DNA from 3 places in the Isoptericola sp. NPDC056573 genome. Region 3 is predicted to be linked to each of the others. Evidence: riboswitches for the same ligand, from Rfam matches in the RefSeq annotation. Region 3 holds a riboswitch; each other region holds the start of a gene.

Region 1 (4,792 bases), on a different contig from region 3:
CGCGAAGCGGGGCCGCGCGTACTGGCGGTGGCTGTGGATCGTGGCCCTGCCGCTGGCCTTCACCGCGCTGATCACCATCTGGGCGTCGTTCGAGAAGATCTTCTCGGACGTGCCCGCGGTGGGGTACTGGGCGCAGCACCGGGCGTTCAAGGACGCGCTCGCCGCCGGCGAGACGTCGTTCGGCACCGCGCCCGACGTCGCGGCCATGGAGGCCGTGGTCCGCAACACCTTCGTGCAGGGCACCCTGTCGATCGTGTTCGTGGTGCTGTCGATCGTCGTGATCCTCGCGTCGCTGGTCGTGACGATCAAGGCGTTCCGCACCGGCGGCGGCGAGAACCACGAGGACGCGCCCGTCGCGTCGCGCCGGTTCGCCCCGGCCGGCCTGTTCGCCTCGTCGACCGAGAAGCGGATCGAGAAGGAGTGGGCCGACGCCGGCCTGCGGGAGTCCAGCGGTGCCGGGCACCACTGAGCCCCGCACCGGCAGGGTGCACGACGTCGCCCGGGCGCTGGCCCGGGCGACGTCGGCGGGGTGGGCGAGCCTCCGCTGGTACGTGCGCCAGGTGATGGGCGACGACGCCTACGCGACGTACGTCGCGCACGAGCGGTCGGCCCACCCCGGCCGCGCGCCGATGGGCGAGCGCGAGTTCTGGCGGGAGCACTACGCGGAGCAGGACCGCAACCCCGGCTCGCGCTGCTGCTGAGCGGCGCGCGCGACGGTGCCGGCCGGGTCAGGATGGGCGCGTGCGCGCGATCGTGTTCGAGTCCCACGGCGGCCCCGAGGTGCTGCATCTCGCCGACGCCCCCGACCCTCAGGCCGGGCCCGGCCAGGTGCGCGTGCGCGTCGAGGCCGCGGCCGTCAACGGCTGGGACGTGAAGTCCCGCGCCGGCACGACCGGCGGCCCGCCGCCGACGTCGCCCGTCGTGCCGGGCCTGGAGGTGGCGGGGGTCGTCGACCAGGTCGGGGACGGCGTGGCCGGCGTCGCGCCCGGCGACCGCGTCGTGGGCTTCGCCGTCGGCGGCGGGTACGCCGAGCTCGCCCGGACGTCGGTCTTCGCCCGCGTGCCCGCCGGGCTCGCCGCGACCGACGCCGTCACGCTCCCCGTCGCCGCCGAGACCGCGACCCGCGTGCTGCGCCTCCTCGACGTCCGGCCCGGCGAGACGCTGCTCGTGCACGGCGCCTCGGGGTCGGTGGGCGAGCTGGCCGTCCAGCTCGCCGTGCGCCGCGGCGCCCGCGTGATCGGTACGGCGTCGCCGCGGAACCAGGAGCGCGTCGCCGCCCTCGGCGCGACACCCACCACCTACGGCGCAGGGCTCGTGGAGCGGGTCCGCGCCCTCGCCCCCGACGGCGTGGACGCCGTCCTCGACACCACCGGCGCGGGCGTGCTGCCCGACTCGATCACCCTGCGCGGCGGCACCGAGCGCATCGTCACCATCGCCGACGACGCCGCGGCAGACCTCGGCGTCGAGGCCAGCTGGCGGTCCGAGCGCGACGCCGGCGAGCTCGCCGAGGCCGTCGACGCCCTCGCCCGCGGCGACCTCGTGACCACCGTCGGCGCGGTGCTCCCGCTGGCCGACGCGCCCCGTGCGCACGCCCTGGTCGAGAGCGGCCAAGCCGGCGGCAAGGTCGTGCTGGTGCCCCTGGTGCCCTGAGCAGGGCGTTCCCGGTCGCCCGGCATCCGCGATCGTCTCAGCAGGCGGTCTCATCCTCGCCCGTATCGCGGATGCTGCGTACGATCGCGTGACAAGCCATCCAGAGCGGCCGAGAGTCCTGGCTCGACGACGCCGCAGCAACCCGTTCTCCGACGGAAGCCTCCCGAGGACGAAGGTGCTCACGCCAGGATCGATGGAGTGACGCATGGTCGCAGAGGCATCCTTTTCGCCCACCACGGCAGCTCAGCCGGCAGTTCACCCGGCGCTGCCGGCACGCCCGACGGTCTCGTTCGAGCTCATGCCGCCGCGCCGGCCGGACGCCGCGCCCAAGTTCTGGGAGACGGCGCGCCGGCTCGTCGCCGCACGACCGGACTTCATGTCCGTGACGTACGGCGCGGGCGGCGGTGACCGGGCGACCGCCCGCCAGGTCGTCGCGACCCTGCTCGAGGGCACGCCCGTCCTGCCGGTGGCGCACCTGACCTGCGTGGGCGCGCACCGCGAGGACGTGTCCGCCGTCATCGACGACTTCCTCGACGCCGGCACCCGCGCGTTCCTCGCCCTGCGCGGCGACCCGCCGAAGGACCAGCCGGACTGGGAGCCGCCCGCCGACGGCGTCGCGTCCTCGATCGAGCTCGTGCACCTGCTGCGCGAGGTCGAGGCGCGGCGCTGCGCGACCGACCCCGGGGCCGCCCTGCGCGGCGCCGCCCGCCCGATGACGATCGCCGTCGCGACGTTCGTCGACGGCAACGTGCAGGCCGGCACCACCCGGGCCCAGGAGGTCCGGCGCCTCAAGGAGAAGCAGGACGCGGGGGCGAGCTTCGCCATCACGCAGCTGTTCTACGAGGCCGACTCCTACACCGACTTCGTCGCCGAGGCCCGCGCGGCCGGGGTGACGATCCCGATCCTCGCGGGGCAGCTGCCCACGACCGAGCCGCGCCGGCTCCGTCGCGTCGAGGAGCTCACCGGCGTCCGCGCGCCCCGGCACCTGCTGGACGCGCTCGACGCCGCGGGGGACCCGGAGGCGCAGCACGCCTACGGGACCGCGCGCGCCGTCGAGCTCGCCCAGCGCGTGCTCGACGCGGGCGCCCCCGGCATCCACGTGTACACGTTCAACAAGTACCGTCCCGCTCTGGACCTGCTCGAGGGTGTCCACCTCGGCGGACCGGCGCCGGCCGACGTCACGTCGGACGGCGCGGACCTGGCCAGAAGGCCGTGGGTACCGAGCATCCCGACCCAGGCTCCCGCCGTCTGAGCGGAGCCCGAACTCTGGAGTGCTCATGTCCACCACCAGCACCACCCCCGCCGCGGCATTTCCCGGCGGCACGATCCTCGGCTACCCCCGCATCGGGCGTCGCCGCGAGCTCAAGAAGGCCGTCGAGTCGTTCTGGGCCGGGCGCACCGACGCCGTCGACCTGGAGGTCACGGCCGGCGCGCTGCGCCGCGAGACCGCCCGCCGCCTCGTCGAGCTCGGGCTGAACCCCGACGACGGCTCCGTGCCGGGGTCGTTCTCCTACTTCGACCAGGTGCTCGACGTCGTCGCGCTGCTCGGCGCCGTCCCCGAGCGGTTCCGCGACCTGCTCGACGACGAGGACGGCTCGCTCGAGCTCGACGGCTACTTCACCGTGGCCCGCGGCCGCGGCGAGGACGCCCCGCTCGAGATGACCAAGTGGTTCGACACCAACTACCACTACCTGGTCCCCGAGATCAGCGAGACGACGCCGGTCTCGTTCGCCGACCACCGCATCGTGCGCGAGTACGCCGAGGCCAAGGAGGCCGGCGTCACCACGCGCCCCGTGCTCGTGGGCCCGGTGACGTTCCTCGCCCTGTCCAAGGCGGCCGACGAGGCGGGCGACGGGTTCCACCCGCTCGACCGGCTCGACGACGTCGTCGCCGCGTACGCCGACCTGCTGCGCGCCCTGGCAGCGGTCGGCGTGCCGTGGGTGCAGCTCGACGAGCCCGCGCTCGTCACCGACTCGCTCGACGTGCCCGCCGAGCGCCTGCACGCGGCGATCGCGTCCGCCTACCGCGCGCTGGCGACCGACCTCGCGACGGCCACCGACGACGCCGACGGCGAGCGGCCCGCGATCCTGGTGACGGCGCCGTTCGGCGGCCTGCACGAGGACGCCCTCGCGCTCCTCGCCGCGACCGACGTCGACGCGATCGCGATCGACCTGGTCAAGGGCGCCGTGCCCGCCGGGCCGGTGCCGGGCCTCGAGGGCAAGACGCTCGTCGCCGGGGTGATCGACGGCCACAACGTGTGGCGGGCCGACCTGGCCGCCAAGCTCGGCACCGTCGAGGCGCTCCGCGGCCTCGGCGCCGGCGCCCTCGCCGTCGGCACGTCGACGTCGCTGCTGCACGTGCCGCACGACGTCGAGGACGAGGTGTACGACCAGCACGCGGCGGGCACCACCCTCGACCCGCGCCTGCGCGACTGGCTGGCGTTCGCCGACCAGAAGGTGGGCGAGGTCGCGACCCTGGCCCGCGCCCTCACGGACGGTCGCGCGGCCGTCGAGGACGCGCTCGCCGCGTCGACCGCGGCCGTGGCCTCGCGCGCGACGGCGGCCGGCGTCGTCGTGCCCGAGGTGCGCGACCGCGCCGCGGCGCTCACCGACGCCGACTTCGCCCGCGGCCCGTACGCGGAGCGCGCGGCCGCCCAGGCCGCGCGGCTGAACCTGCCGCCGCTGCCCACGACGACGATCGGCTCGTTCCCGCAGACCCCCGAGATCCGCAAGGCCCGCGCCGCGTGGACCAAGGGCGAGCTCGCCGACGCCGACTACTCCGCCGCGATGCGGGAGGAGATCGGGCGCGTCGTGACGCTGCAGGAGGAGCTGGGCCTCGACGTGCTGGTGCACGGCGAGCCCGAGCGCAACGACATGGTGCAGTACTTCGCCGAGCAGCTCGACGGGTTCGCGGTGACGGCGAACGGCTGGGTGCAGTCGTACGGCTCGCGCTGCGTGCGCCCGCCGATCCTGTGGGGGGACGTGCAGCGCCCGGCGCCGATCACCGTCGAGTGGTCCGCGTACACGGCGTCGCTCACCGACAAGCCGGTCAAGGGCATGCTCACCGGCCCGGTGACGATCCTCGCGTGGTCGTTCGTGCGCGACGACCAGCCGCTCGGCGACACCGCGAACCAGGTGGGCCT
Region 2 (4,792 bases), on a different contig from region 3:
GCAGATCGCGGAGGGCGTGGCCGCCTGGCTGCCCGGCTACGCGGAGCAGGTCGACAGCGGCAGGTTCCCGGCGGAGGCCTCGGCCCTCGAGACGGACGCGCGCGCGATGGCGCACCTCGTCGAGGAGAGCGCGGCGCTGGGCGTGAGCACCGAGCTGCCGAGACTGCTCAAGGCCGTGGCCGACCGTGGCGTCGCCGCGGGCCACGGTCACGAGCAGTACCCGGTGCTGATCGAGGAGTTCGGCCGCCCGACGCCCTGACCTGCCGGTCGCCACCCGGAGGACCACGACCTGAGACGTCGGCGTGCGAGCCGGCGAGCACGCGCCTACGGTCGGTCCTCGAGGTCGTTCGTCCGACGGAAGGAGCCCCGATGGGACTGGGAGACAAGGCCAAGCACCTGGCGGAAGAGGCCGAAGGCAAGGCCAAGGAAGCCACGGGCAAGCTCACCGACGACGAGAGCAAAGAGGCCGAGGGCAAGGCCCAGCAGGCCAGCGCGAACCTCAAGCAGGCGGGCGACGACGTCAAGGACGCGTTCAAGGGCTGACCCGCTGACACGACGGGGCGCCACCGCACGGTGGCGCCCCGTCGTCATGTCCGCCCGGGGCGGGGCCGACGGCTCAGAGGTCGTCGGGCAGGCAGCCGAACGCCTCGTCGGCGCCCAGCGCGGCGGTGGCGAGCAGCCCCTCGAGGCCGGAGCCCTCGGGCACGGGGCGCGGGTCGTCGACGACGACCCACAGCCCGTCCACGACGTCGTACTGCGCCTGCGGCCCCTCGGTCACGAGCGAGCGGACGGCGGCGACGAGCCGCTCGACCTCCTCGCCCGCGGTGCCGAGGCCCACCGACGCGCGGACGGCGCCGGCGTCGAAGCCGAGGCGGCCGAGCAGCGGGTGGGCGCAGAACCGGCCGTCGCGCACGCCGATGCCGTGCTCGGCGGACAGGTACGCGGCGACGAGGCCGGGGTCGTACCCGGTGACCGTGAACGTCACGACGCCCACCGGGTCGACGGCGTCGTCCCAGACGTGGACGACCTCGACGCGCTCGATCTCGCCGAGCCCGTCCACGAGCCGGCGTCGCAGGGCGTCCTCGTGCCCGGCCGCGACCCACGGGTCGAGGGCGGCGAGCTCGTCGCACGCGGCCGCGAGCGCCACCGCGCCCACGACGTTGGGCGAGCCGGCCTCGTGCCGGGCGGGGCCCTCGTGCCAGTCGGTCGTGGTGGTGCGCACCCGGCGCACGGCGCCGCCGCCGGCCAGGTACGGGGTGCCGGCGTCGAGCCAGTCGCGCCGGCCGACCAGGGCACCGGCCCCGAACGGCGCGTACGTCTTGTGGCCCGAGAACGCGACGTAGTCGACGCCCGTCTCCGCGAGCGAGAAGCGGCGGTGCGGCACCAGCTGGGCGCCGTCGAGCACGACGCGCGCGCCGGCGCCGTGCGCGGCAGCGACGACGTCGGCCACGGGCAGCGCCTCGCCGGTCACGTTGGACGCGCCGGTGAGCGCCAGGAGGGCGTAGGGGCGGCCCGCGGCAGCGGCCGACCCCAGCTCTTCCTCGATCTCCGCGAGGGTGGCGGCCACGGACGGGCCGCCCGCGACGACGGTCGCGTCGGTGACGCGCTGCCAGGGCAGCAGGTTGGCGTGGTGCTCGATGTCGAGCACGAGGACGCGGCCGGGCTCGCCGGTGGCCGGGTCGGCGGGCACGCAGCCCGCGAGCAGGTTGAGCGAGTCCGTCGTGTTGCGGGTGACGATCGTGAGGTCGTCCTCGCGGGCTCCGACGAACGCGCCGATCGTGCGGCGGGCCGTCTCGTACAGGGCCGTCGAGACCTGCGACAGGTAGCCGGCGCCGCGATGGACGCTGGCGTACAGCGGCAGCACGCGCGCGACCCGGTCGGCCACGGCCTGCAGGGCGGGCGCCGACGCCGCGACGTCGAGGTTGGCGTACGGCAGCTGACGGCCGTCGACGAGCGGCACGAGCGTGTCGCCGCCGACGACGGGCAGCACGGGTGCGACGTCCTGCACGGCGCCGACGCGCACGGCGGGCACCGCAGGCGCGGGGGTGAGCGTGGTCATGCGTGGTCCTCCTCGGTCGTGCCGGGGAGGTGGCTCCCCGCGCTTGCCCGCGCGCCGGACGGCGCAGGGCCAGGTCGTCACCCGGGGCACCCCGCCGCGAGAGGAGGGTTGCCGGCCAGCGAGCCGGGGCTTCGCGCTGGCGCTCTTGACCTGCCGCCCATCGTGCGTGCGCAGCACCACACGGTCAAGCGGAGCCCGCCCCCTTCTCACGATGCGGTCGCGTGAGACGCTGGATGCATGCCCGATCGCACCGTTCCGGCCTCCGGCGCGCCTCCGGGAGGCCCCGTCGGAAGCCCCGTCGGAACCCCGGCCGAGCTGGTCGCCCGCGCCCTCGCCGGCGGCGACCTCCACGCCGCAGGGCTCGCCGCCCGCGCGGCGACCGGGGACGACGCCGCCGACGTCCTCGACCTCGTCGGCGGGCGGGCCGCCGCGGGCTCCGCGCCCGCGACCGAGCTGCTGGTGGAGCTGCTGGACGCGTCCGGCGTCGTCCGGCGCTTCGTGCGCGGCGCCCTGCTCGACGAGGCCGCCGTGGACGACGTCTCCCAGGACGTGCTGGTCTCCGTGGCGACGTCGGTCCGGTCGTTCGCGGGCGGGTCGCGGGTCACCACGTGGGTGCACGGGATCGTGCGCCACCGGGTGGTCGACCACCTGCGTCGGCAGCGCGCCACCGCTCCCCTGCCCGACGACGACGTCGGGCCGTCGGAACGGATGAGCTCCCTCATCGCCACGCGCGCCACCGTGCGTGACGCGCTCGCCGCCCTGCCCGAGCTCTACCGCGAGCCCGTGACGCTGCGCGACATCGAGGGCCTGCCCTACGCGGAGGTGGCCGACCGTCTGGGTCGCAGCGTCGGCACCGTGAAGTCACAGGTCTCGCGCGGCCGCGCGCTCGTGGCCGCGGCCCTCGGGAGCCTGTCCTGATGGCCGCGCCGGCCGCGCCCGAGCCGTTGCTCGGGCGGTACCGGGTGGGCGACGTGATCGGCGTCGGGTCGTTCGCCACCGTGCACCGCGCCGTGGACGAGCGCCTGGACGACGTCGTCGTGGTGAAGGTGCTGGCCGAGAACCACAGCCTCAACCCGGAGGTCCGCGAGCGGTTCATCGCGGAGGGCCGGGCGCTGCGGCGGGTGGCGAGCCCGCACGTCGTCGCCGTGCACGACATCGGCGAGAGCGACCGCCAGCAGCCCTACCTCGTCCTCGAGCTCGCCGACCGCGGCACCCTTGCGGCCCGCGTCGCGGCCCTGCGGGCCGACGGGTGGACGGCGACGCCCGCCGACGTGCTCGCCGTCGCCCGGGGGCTCGCCGCCGCGGTCGAGGCCGTGCACGCCGCGCGCCTCGTGCACCGGGACCTCAGCCCCGGCAACGTGCTGCTGCGCACCGGCCCGGAGGGCGCGGTCGAGGGCGTTCCCGCCGCCGTCGTCCGGCCGGACGAGCGCCTCGTCCTGGCCGACCTCGGCATGAGCAAGGACCTGGCCCGCAGCTCCGGGCTGACCGTCGCGGGCGGCACCGAGGGGTTCCGGCCGCCGGAGCAGGACGGCCCCGGCACGGTCGACACCCGCGCCGACCTGTGGGCGATGTCCGCGCTGCTGTCCTGGCTCGTCGACGGCGCCGACCTCCCGCGCTCCCTCGACGCCGCGCTGCGCCGCAGCCTCGCCGACGCCCCCGCCCGGCGGCACCCCGACGCCGCAGCCTGGCTGGCCGACGTCGAGGGGGCGCTCGGCCCGGGCACGACCGGCGGCCCGGACCGCGCGCGACGCCGCCCGGCCGCCGTCGTCGTCGCCGCGGTCACCGCCGCCGTCCTCGGCCTGGGCGCGGGCGCCGGCGTCACGGCCTGGCTCGACCGGCCTCGCTCGGCCGCGGGCGGCGCGAGCGTCGCGATCTCCGGGCCCGGGGCGGCGACCGTCGGCGAGCCGGTCACCCTCACGGCCGACGTCGCGGGCGCGGAGCACTGGGTGTGGACGCTGCCCACGGGCACCTACGTGGCCGACGACGAGCGCGTGCGGCTCACCGCCAGCAGCGCCGGCGCCGCCGAGGTGGTGCTCGAGGCCCGCGCCCCGGACGGGACCGCCCTCACGGCCGTGCACCGGCTGCGGGTCGGCGCCGGGTCCTGACCCGGACGAAGAAATCTCGGTCCGCGTGCAACCTTTCCGCCGCCGCGGACGACTCACGGGGGTCAGCACCGCACGGGGCTGGCCCCATCGACCAGGAGAGACCATGCGACACCTTCCCCGCCGACTGACGCCGATCGCCCTCGCGAGCCTCCTCGCCCTGAGCGCGTGCGCGTCCCCGACCCCCGACGCCGAGTTCGACGACCCGGGCACCTCGGCGTCGGACACGACGGCGACGCAGCCCGCCGACGACGCCGCGGGCGCCGACGAGCAGGCCGACGGGACCGAGGAGACCGCCGACGCGCCGGCGGCGAAGGATCCCTCGGCGTACACCGTCCGCTACGCCGACAGCGACAAGACCGTCATCACCCTCGACCGGGCCCAGGTGGAGCAGCTCACCGGCACCGACCTGGCCGCCGGCACCGCCGACGCCCAGGCCGTGCTCGCGGAACCCGGCACCTGGTCGGGTGCGGACACGAAGGAGCACGCCGACGTCATCGTCGACGCCGCGACCCGCGAGTCCGACCGGATCGACCGCGTGCTCACGCAGCAGGCGGACGGCCGCGACGTCGAGCTGCGGCTGTTCGTCAAGCACCACCAGGACGCCCACGTGGCGCACTTCGGCGAGGAC
Region 3 (4,792 bases):
CTGTGGACGTAGGTGAGCAGGTATCCGTGGTCCTCGACGGCACCGTCGGCCCCGGCCGCGGCGAACACGGCCTCGCCGACTGCCTCGTCCCGCCCGAAGCGGTGCACCTCGGACGTGCCGTGCGCGAGGTCGTGCTTGACGAGGGCGTTGGTGAAGGAGTCGTCGCCCGGCGCTCCCTCGGGCTCGAACGGCACCCCGTAGAGGGCGGTCGCCGCCGAGTAGCCGAAGCGGTAGGGGCGGGTCAGGCGCGACTCGTTCACCCGCGGGAAGTCCTGCGGCCGGTCGTCCACCCGCTGCTGGTGGATCGTGCCCGGCCCGATCGTCCAGCGGTCCAGCATCGGGCGGATCGCGCCGGGCGCGGCGGGGTCGAACGGTCCGTCGGCCGTGATGACGTCGACCACCACCGAGTCGCCGTCGTCGTAGGCGTTCAGCGTGTGGCTGACGTGGACGGGGTCGACGTCGAACCAGCGCACCTCGCCTCCCGCCCGGGGCATGACGCCCACCCGGGTCGGGTGGTCCGGCAGCCAGCGGCACTCGAGGCCGTCGAAGCCGAGCGGCGTGTCCCAGAGCACGACGTGGCTCTCGGTGAGCGCGAAGTCGTGCATGAACGGCGTGCGGGTCATCGGGATCGAGGTGGTGCCGGTGACCGTCCCGCCGGCGTCGGTCACGATGTGCTGCACGACGTCGCGGCCCGGCATGTACGACAGCGAGTGCAGCTCCCCGGTGCGCGGGTCGTGCTTGGAGTGCGCCCCTGCCATGAACCCCTCGGGGGTGGCGCCGAGGTCGCACGACCCCAGCGTGTTCAGCTCCTCGTCCAGCTCCGCGGGCGGGAGGCCGCCTTCCGCCAGGGCGAACGTGCGCTGCGCGTGCTCGATCACGTGGACCATGGGCGCGAAGCCCGACGTCCGGACGAAGCGGTTGCGGTACCACTCGGCCCGGCCGTCGCGCAGCCGCACCCCGTGCACCATGCCCTGGCCCATGCCCCAGATGTGTACGCCGGGATCCTCCACGCCCAGGGCGTTGGGCCCGTTGCGCAGGTAGCGGCCGTTCAGCTCGGCCGGGATCCGCCCGGTGACGGGCAGGCCGTAGGCGGTGATCTCTTCGGTGACGGGCTCGAACGGCCCTTCCAGGTAGCGCATGGGTTCACCGTAGGAACGCACGCCCCCTGACCTGGACAGACGCGGGACGCTCGGCGGCTGTGCACTAGTGCAGCGGGCGCGTGCACGGCGGGACGCCCGGCCCGAGGGGGAGGCATCCGAGATATGAGACGACCACGGCATTCCTTGACTCGCGGGCCCCGGGCCGCTTCCCTGCCGCCCAGGTGACGAGCGCCAGCACCCAGGCCCGGCTCGCTGGCCAGCAACCCTTCGACGTGACGGGGTGCTCCGGGAACGACCTGACCCTGCCGCGCCCGCGGCGGGGTAAGCACGGCTCCGGTCGTCCACCGGGTCCCGGCAGCGCGCCGGGGCCGGGACGACCCGCCACGACCACGAGGAACGCCACGCGATGACCACCACCCCTCGCACCCACCGCCGCCGGACCCTCGGGCTGGCCGCGGCCGCCTCGGCCGCCGGCCTCCTGCTGGGCGCCTGCTCGAGCGGCGCCGACGCGACCGGTACCGGCGCGTCGGCCGACGCCGAGCCCGTCGCCGGCGGCGACCTGACGTTCGCCATCACGGTGGACTCGCACTGCATCGACCCGCAGCAGGTCGGCAACAACGACGCGATCGCGGCCGCCCGGCAGACCGTCGCCTCCCTGACCGCCCAGGACCCGGAGTCGGGCGAGATCCTGCCCTGGCTCGCCGAGAGCTGGGAGGTGAACGACGACGCCTCCAGCTACACGTTCCACCTGCGCGACGACGCCACCTTCGCCGACGGCACCCCGATCGACGCCGAGGCCGTCAAGACCAACTTCGACGCTATCGTCGACCTCGGCGCCGTGGCGTCGCTCGGGTCGCAGTACCTGGTCGGCTACGCGGGCACCACCGTGGTGGACGAGCACACCGTGACCGTCGACTTCGACGAGCCCAGCGCGCAGTTCCTCCAGGCCACGTCGACGTTCTCCCTCGGCCTGCTGTCGCCCGGCTCGGCGAAGCTCTCGGCCGAGGACCGGTGCGCCGGCAAGTACGTGGGCTCCGGGCCGTTCGCCGTGCAGACCTACGCCCAGGACCAGGAGATCGTCCTGGAGAAGGTCAAGGACTACGCCTGGGGCTCGGAGGCGAACGCGCACACCGGCGAGGCCTACCTCGACACCGTGACCTTCAAGGTCATCCCCGAGGCCGGCGTGCGCACCGGCTCCCTGCAGTCCGGCCAGATCGACGCCACCGCCGCGCTGAACGCCGTCGACCTGCCGCAGTTCGACGGCAACGGGTTCTGGCTGCAGTACCGCGCCAACCCGGGCGTCGTGTTCAACCTCTTCCCGAACGAGTCCAGCCCGCTGGCCGCCGACGAGGCCGTGCGCACCGCGCTCGTCAAGGGGATCGACCGCCAGCAGATCGTCGACACGGTGCTGACGCCGCAGGACCAGCCGGCCACGGGCGTGCTCTCCCACTCGACGCCGCTGTTCGAGGGCGCCGACGACCTGCTCGCCTACGACCCCGAGGGCGCGAAGAAGATCCTCGACGACGCCGGCTGGGTCGAGGGCGCCGACGGCATCCGGGAGAAGGACGGGCAGACGCTCACCACGACCGTGACGTTCTGGCAGGTGCCCGAGCCGCTCGAGCTCGTGCAGCAGCAGCTGCGCCAGATCGGCGTCGACCTGCAGCTCAAGCACGTGACCGTCGCCGAGAAGGAGGCGGCGAACGAGGCCGGCGACTTCGACTTCGACTACTACAACCTCACCCGGTCCGACGCCGACGTGCTGCGCACGATCTTCTCGGCGAACGCGCGCAACATCAACCAGCGCGACGCGGAGGAGGTCGACCAGCTCCTGGACGACTCCGCCGCGGCCACCGACCCCGAGGAGCGGAAGAAGCTCGTGGCCGAGGCGTCCAGGCTCCTCATCGAGCGCGGGCACGCCATCCCCGTCTACGAGCTGTCCACCACGATCGCCGCGAGCGACCGCGTCCAGGGCCTGACGTTCGAGGCGTCCTCGCGCCTGGACTTCTACGACGCCTGGGTCACCGACGGCGCGGGTGAGGAGTGACCGGATGACCCGCTACGTGCTGCGGCGCGCCGGGCAGGGGGTGTTCGTCCTCTGGGCGGCCTTCACCGTCGCGTTCTTCGTCCTCTACCTGCTGCCCAGCGACCCGGCCGCCCTGGTCGCGTCCGGTGGCGGCGAGGTGAACCAGGTCGACCCGGCCCAGCTGGCCGCGCTGCGGGCCGAGTACGGGCTCGACCGCCCGGTCCTCGTGCAGTACGGCGCCGCCCTGCTCGCCGCGCTGACCGGCGACTTCGGCACCTCCTACGTGAGCGGCGCACCCGCGACCACGCTCGTCGCGCAGGCCCTGCCCGAGACGCTCAAGCTCACCGGCACGGCGCTGGTGGTCGCCGTCGTCGGGGGCACCGCGGTCGCCGTGGCCAGCGTCTTCCCGCGGGCCCGGTTCCTGCGCCAGGCGCTGTCCGCGCTGCCGCCGCTCGGGGTCGCGCTGCCCACGTTCTTCGTGGGCCTGGTGCTGCTGCAGTGGTTCTCGTTCCGGGTGCCGGTGTTCCCGGCGATCGGCAACGACGGCGCGATCAGCCTCGTGCTGCCCACGATCACGCTCGCCGTCCCGGCCGGGGCCCAGCTCGCCCAGATCCTGTCCCGCTCCCTGCGGGGCACGCTCGGCGAGCCCTACGTCGAGACGGCGTGGGCCAAGGGCGCGAGCCGCACCCGGGTGCACCTCGCGCACGCCCTGCGCAACGCCGCCATCCCGGCGTTCACCGTGCTCGGCGTCATGGTGGGCGGCCTGCTCGGGGGCGCCGTGGTCACCGAGACGGTGTTCTCCCGCGTCGGGCTCGGCCGGCTCACCGTGCAGTCGGTCAACCAGCAGGACGTGCCCGTGGTCCTGGCGATCGTCGTGCTGTCGGCGCTCGTCTTCGTCGTCGTCACCCTCGTGGTCGACCTCGTCTACCCCCTGCTCGACCCCAGGATCCAGGTGCGGGCCCCGCGCCGGGCCCGCACGAGGCGACCCACGGCGGTGACCGCATGACGCTCCAGACCCTCTCCCGGCCCGCGGCCCGGGCCGCCGCTCCCGTCCCGGCGACCGCCGCCGGCGCGGCGCGCGACGGTCGCCCCCGGGCCGCCGTCCGCGCCGTCCGCCACGTGCTGCGACGGCCGGGGCTGCTGGTCGCCGTGGCCGTGCTGCTGCTCGTCGCCGCCTGGGCGGTCGTGCCGCAGGCGTTCACCGCCCAGGACCCGCTGGGCGGCGTCCCCGCCGACCGGCTGCAGGCGCCGTCGGGCGCGCACTGGTTCGGCACCGACCACCTGGGGCGCGACGTGTACGCCCGGGTGGTGCACGGCGCGTCGCTCACGCTGCGCACGACGGCGCTCGCGGTGGTCGTCGGCCTCGTCCTCGGTTCCCTGCTGGGCCTGCTCGCGGGCTTCCTGCGCGGCTGGGTGGACGACGTGATCGGCCGGCTGGTCGACGTGCTCCTCGCGATCCCGAGCATCCTGCTTTCCCTGGCGATCATCACCGCGCTCGGCTTCGGGCCGGTCAAGGTGGCGATCGCGGTGGGCATCGGCTCGGTGGCGACCTTCGCCCGCGTCATGCGGGCCGAGGTGCTGCGCGTGTCGACCTCCGTGTACGTCGAGGCGGCCCGGGCGTCCGGGCTACGTTGGCCCGCCGTGCTCGGGCGCCACGTGCTGCCGAACT

What was found. Region 3 has a riboswitch for S-adenosylmethionine ahead of ACFQ8E_RS13985 (ABC transporter substrate-binding protein). Riboswitches for the same ligand answer to the same signal wherever they lie in the genome.
Region 1: another riboswitch for S-adenosylmethionine. It lies ahead of ACFQ8E_RS12105 (methylenetetrahydrofolate reductase); the one in region 3 lies ahead of ACFQ8E_RS13985 (ABC transporter substrate-binding protein).
Region 2: another riboswitch for S-adenosylmethionine. It lies ahead of ACFQ8E_RS19230 (aminotransferase class V-fold PLP-dependent enzyme); the one in region 3 lies ahead of ACFQ8E_RS13985 (ABC transporter substrate-binding protein).

The regions. Positions count from the first base shown of each region.
Region 1 is NZ_JBHTUY010000006.1:28,744-33,535, reverse strand. Features, by position in the region: gene ACFQ8E_RS12120 (carbon starvation CstA family protein) at 1-469, shown strand, start outside; gene ACFQ8E_RS12115 (YbdD/YjiX family protein) at 453-701, shown strand; gene ACFQ8E_RS12110 (NADP-dependent oxidoreductase) at 742-1,650, shown strand; SAM riboswitch class I at 1,744-1,850, shown strand; gene ACFQ8E_RS12105 (methylenetetrahydrofolate reductase) at 1,856-2,902, shown strand; gene metE (5-methyltetrahydropteroyltriglutamate--homocysteine S-methyltransferase) at 2,928-4,792, shown strand, end outside.
Region 2 is NZ_JBHTUY010000013.1:70,009-74,800, forward strand. Features, by position in the region: gene ACFQ8E_RS19220 (NAD(P)-dependent oxidoreductase) at 1-259, shown strand, start outside; gene ACFQ8E_RS19225 (CsbD family protein) at 370-543, shown strand; gene ACFQ8E_RS19230 (aminotransferase class V-fold PLP-dependent enzyme) at 617-2,059, opposite strand; SAM riboswitch class IV at 2,094-2,210, opposite strand; gene ACFQ8E_RS19235 (RNA polymerase sigma factor) at 2,297-2,977, shown strand; gene ACFQ8E_RS19240 (protein kinase) at 2,977-4,164, shown strand; gene ACFQ8E_RS19245 (hypothetical protein) at 4,268-4,792, shown strand, end outside.
Region 3 is NZ_JBHTUY010000007.1:144,673-149,464, forward strand. Features, by position in the region: gene ACFQ8E_RS13980 (carotenoid oxygenase family protein) at 1-1,139, opposite strand, end outside; SAM riboswitch class IV at 1,321-1,434, shown strand; gene ACFQ8E_RS13985 (ABC transporter substrate-binding protein) at 1,507-3,144, shown strand; gene ACFQ8E_RS13990 (ABC transporter permease) at 3,149-4,129, shown strand; gene ACFQ8E_RS13995 (ABC transporter permease) at 4,126-4,792, shown strand, end outside.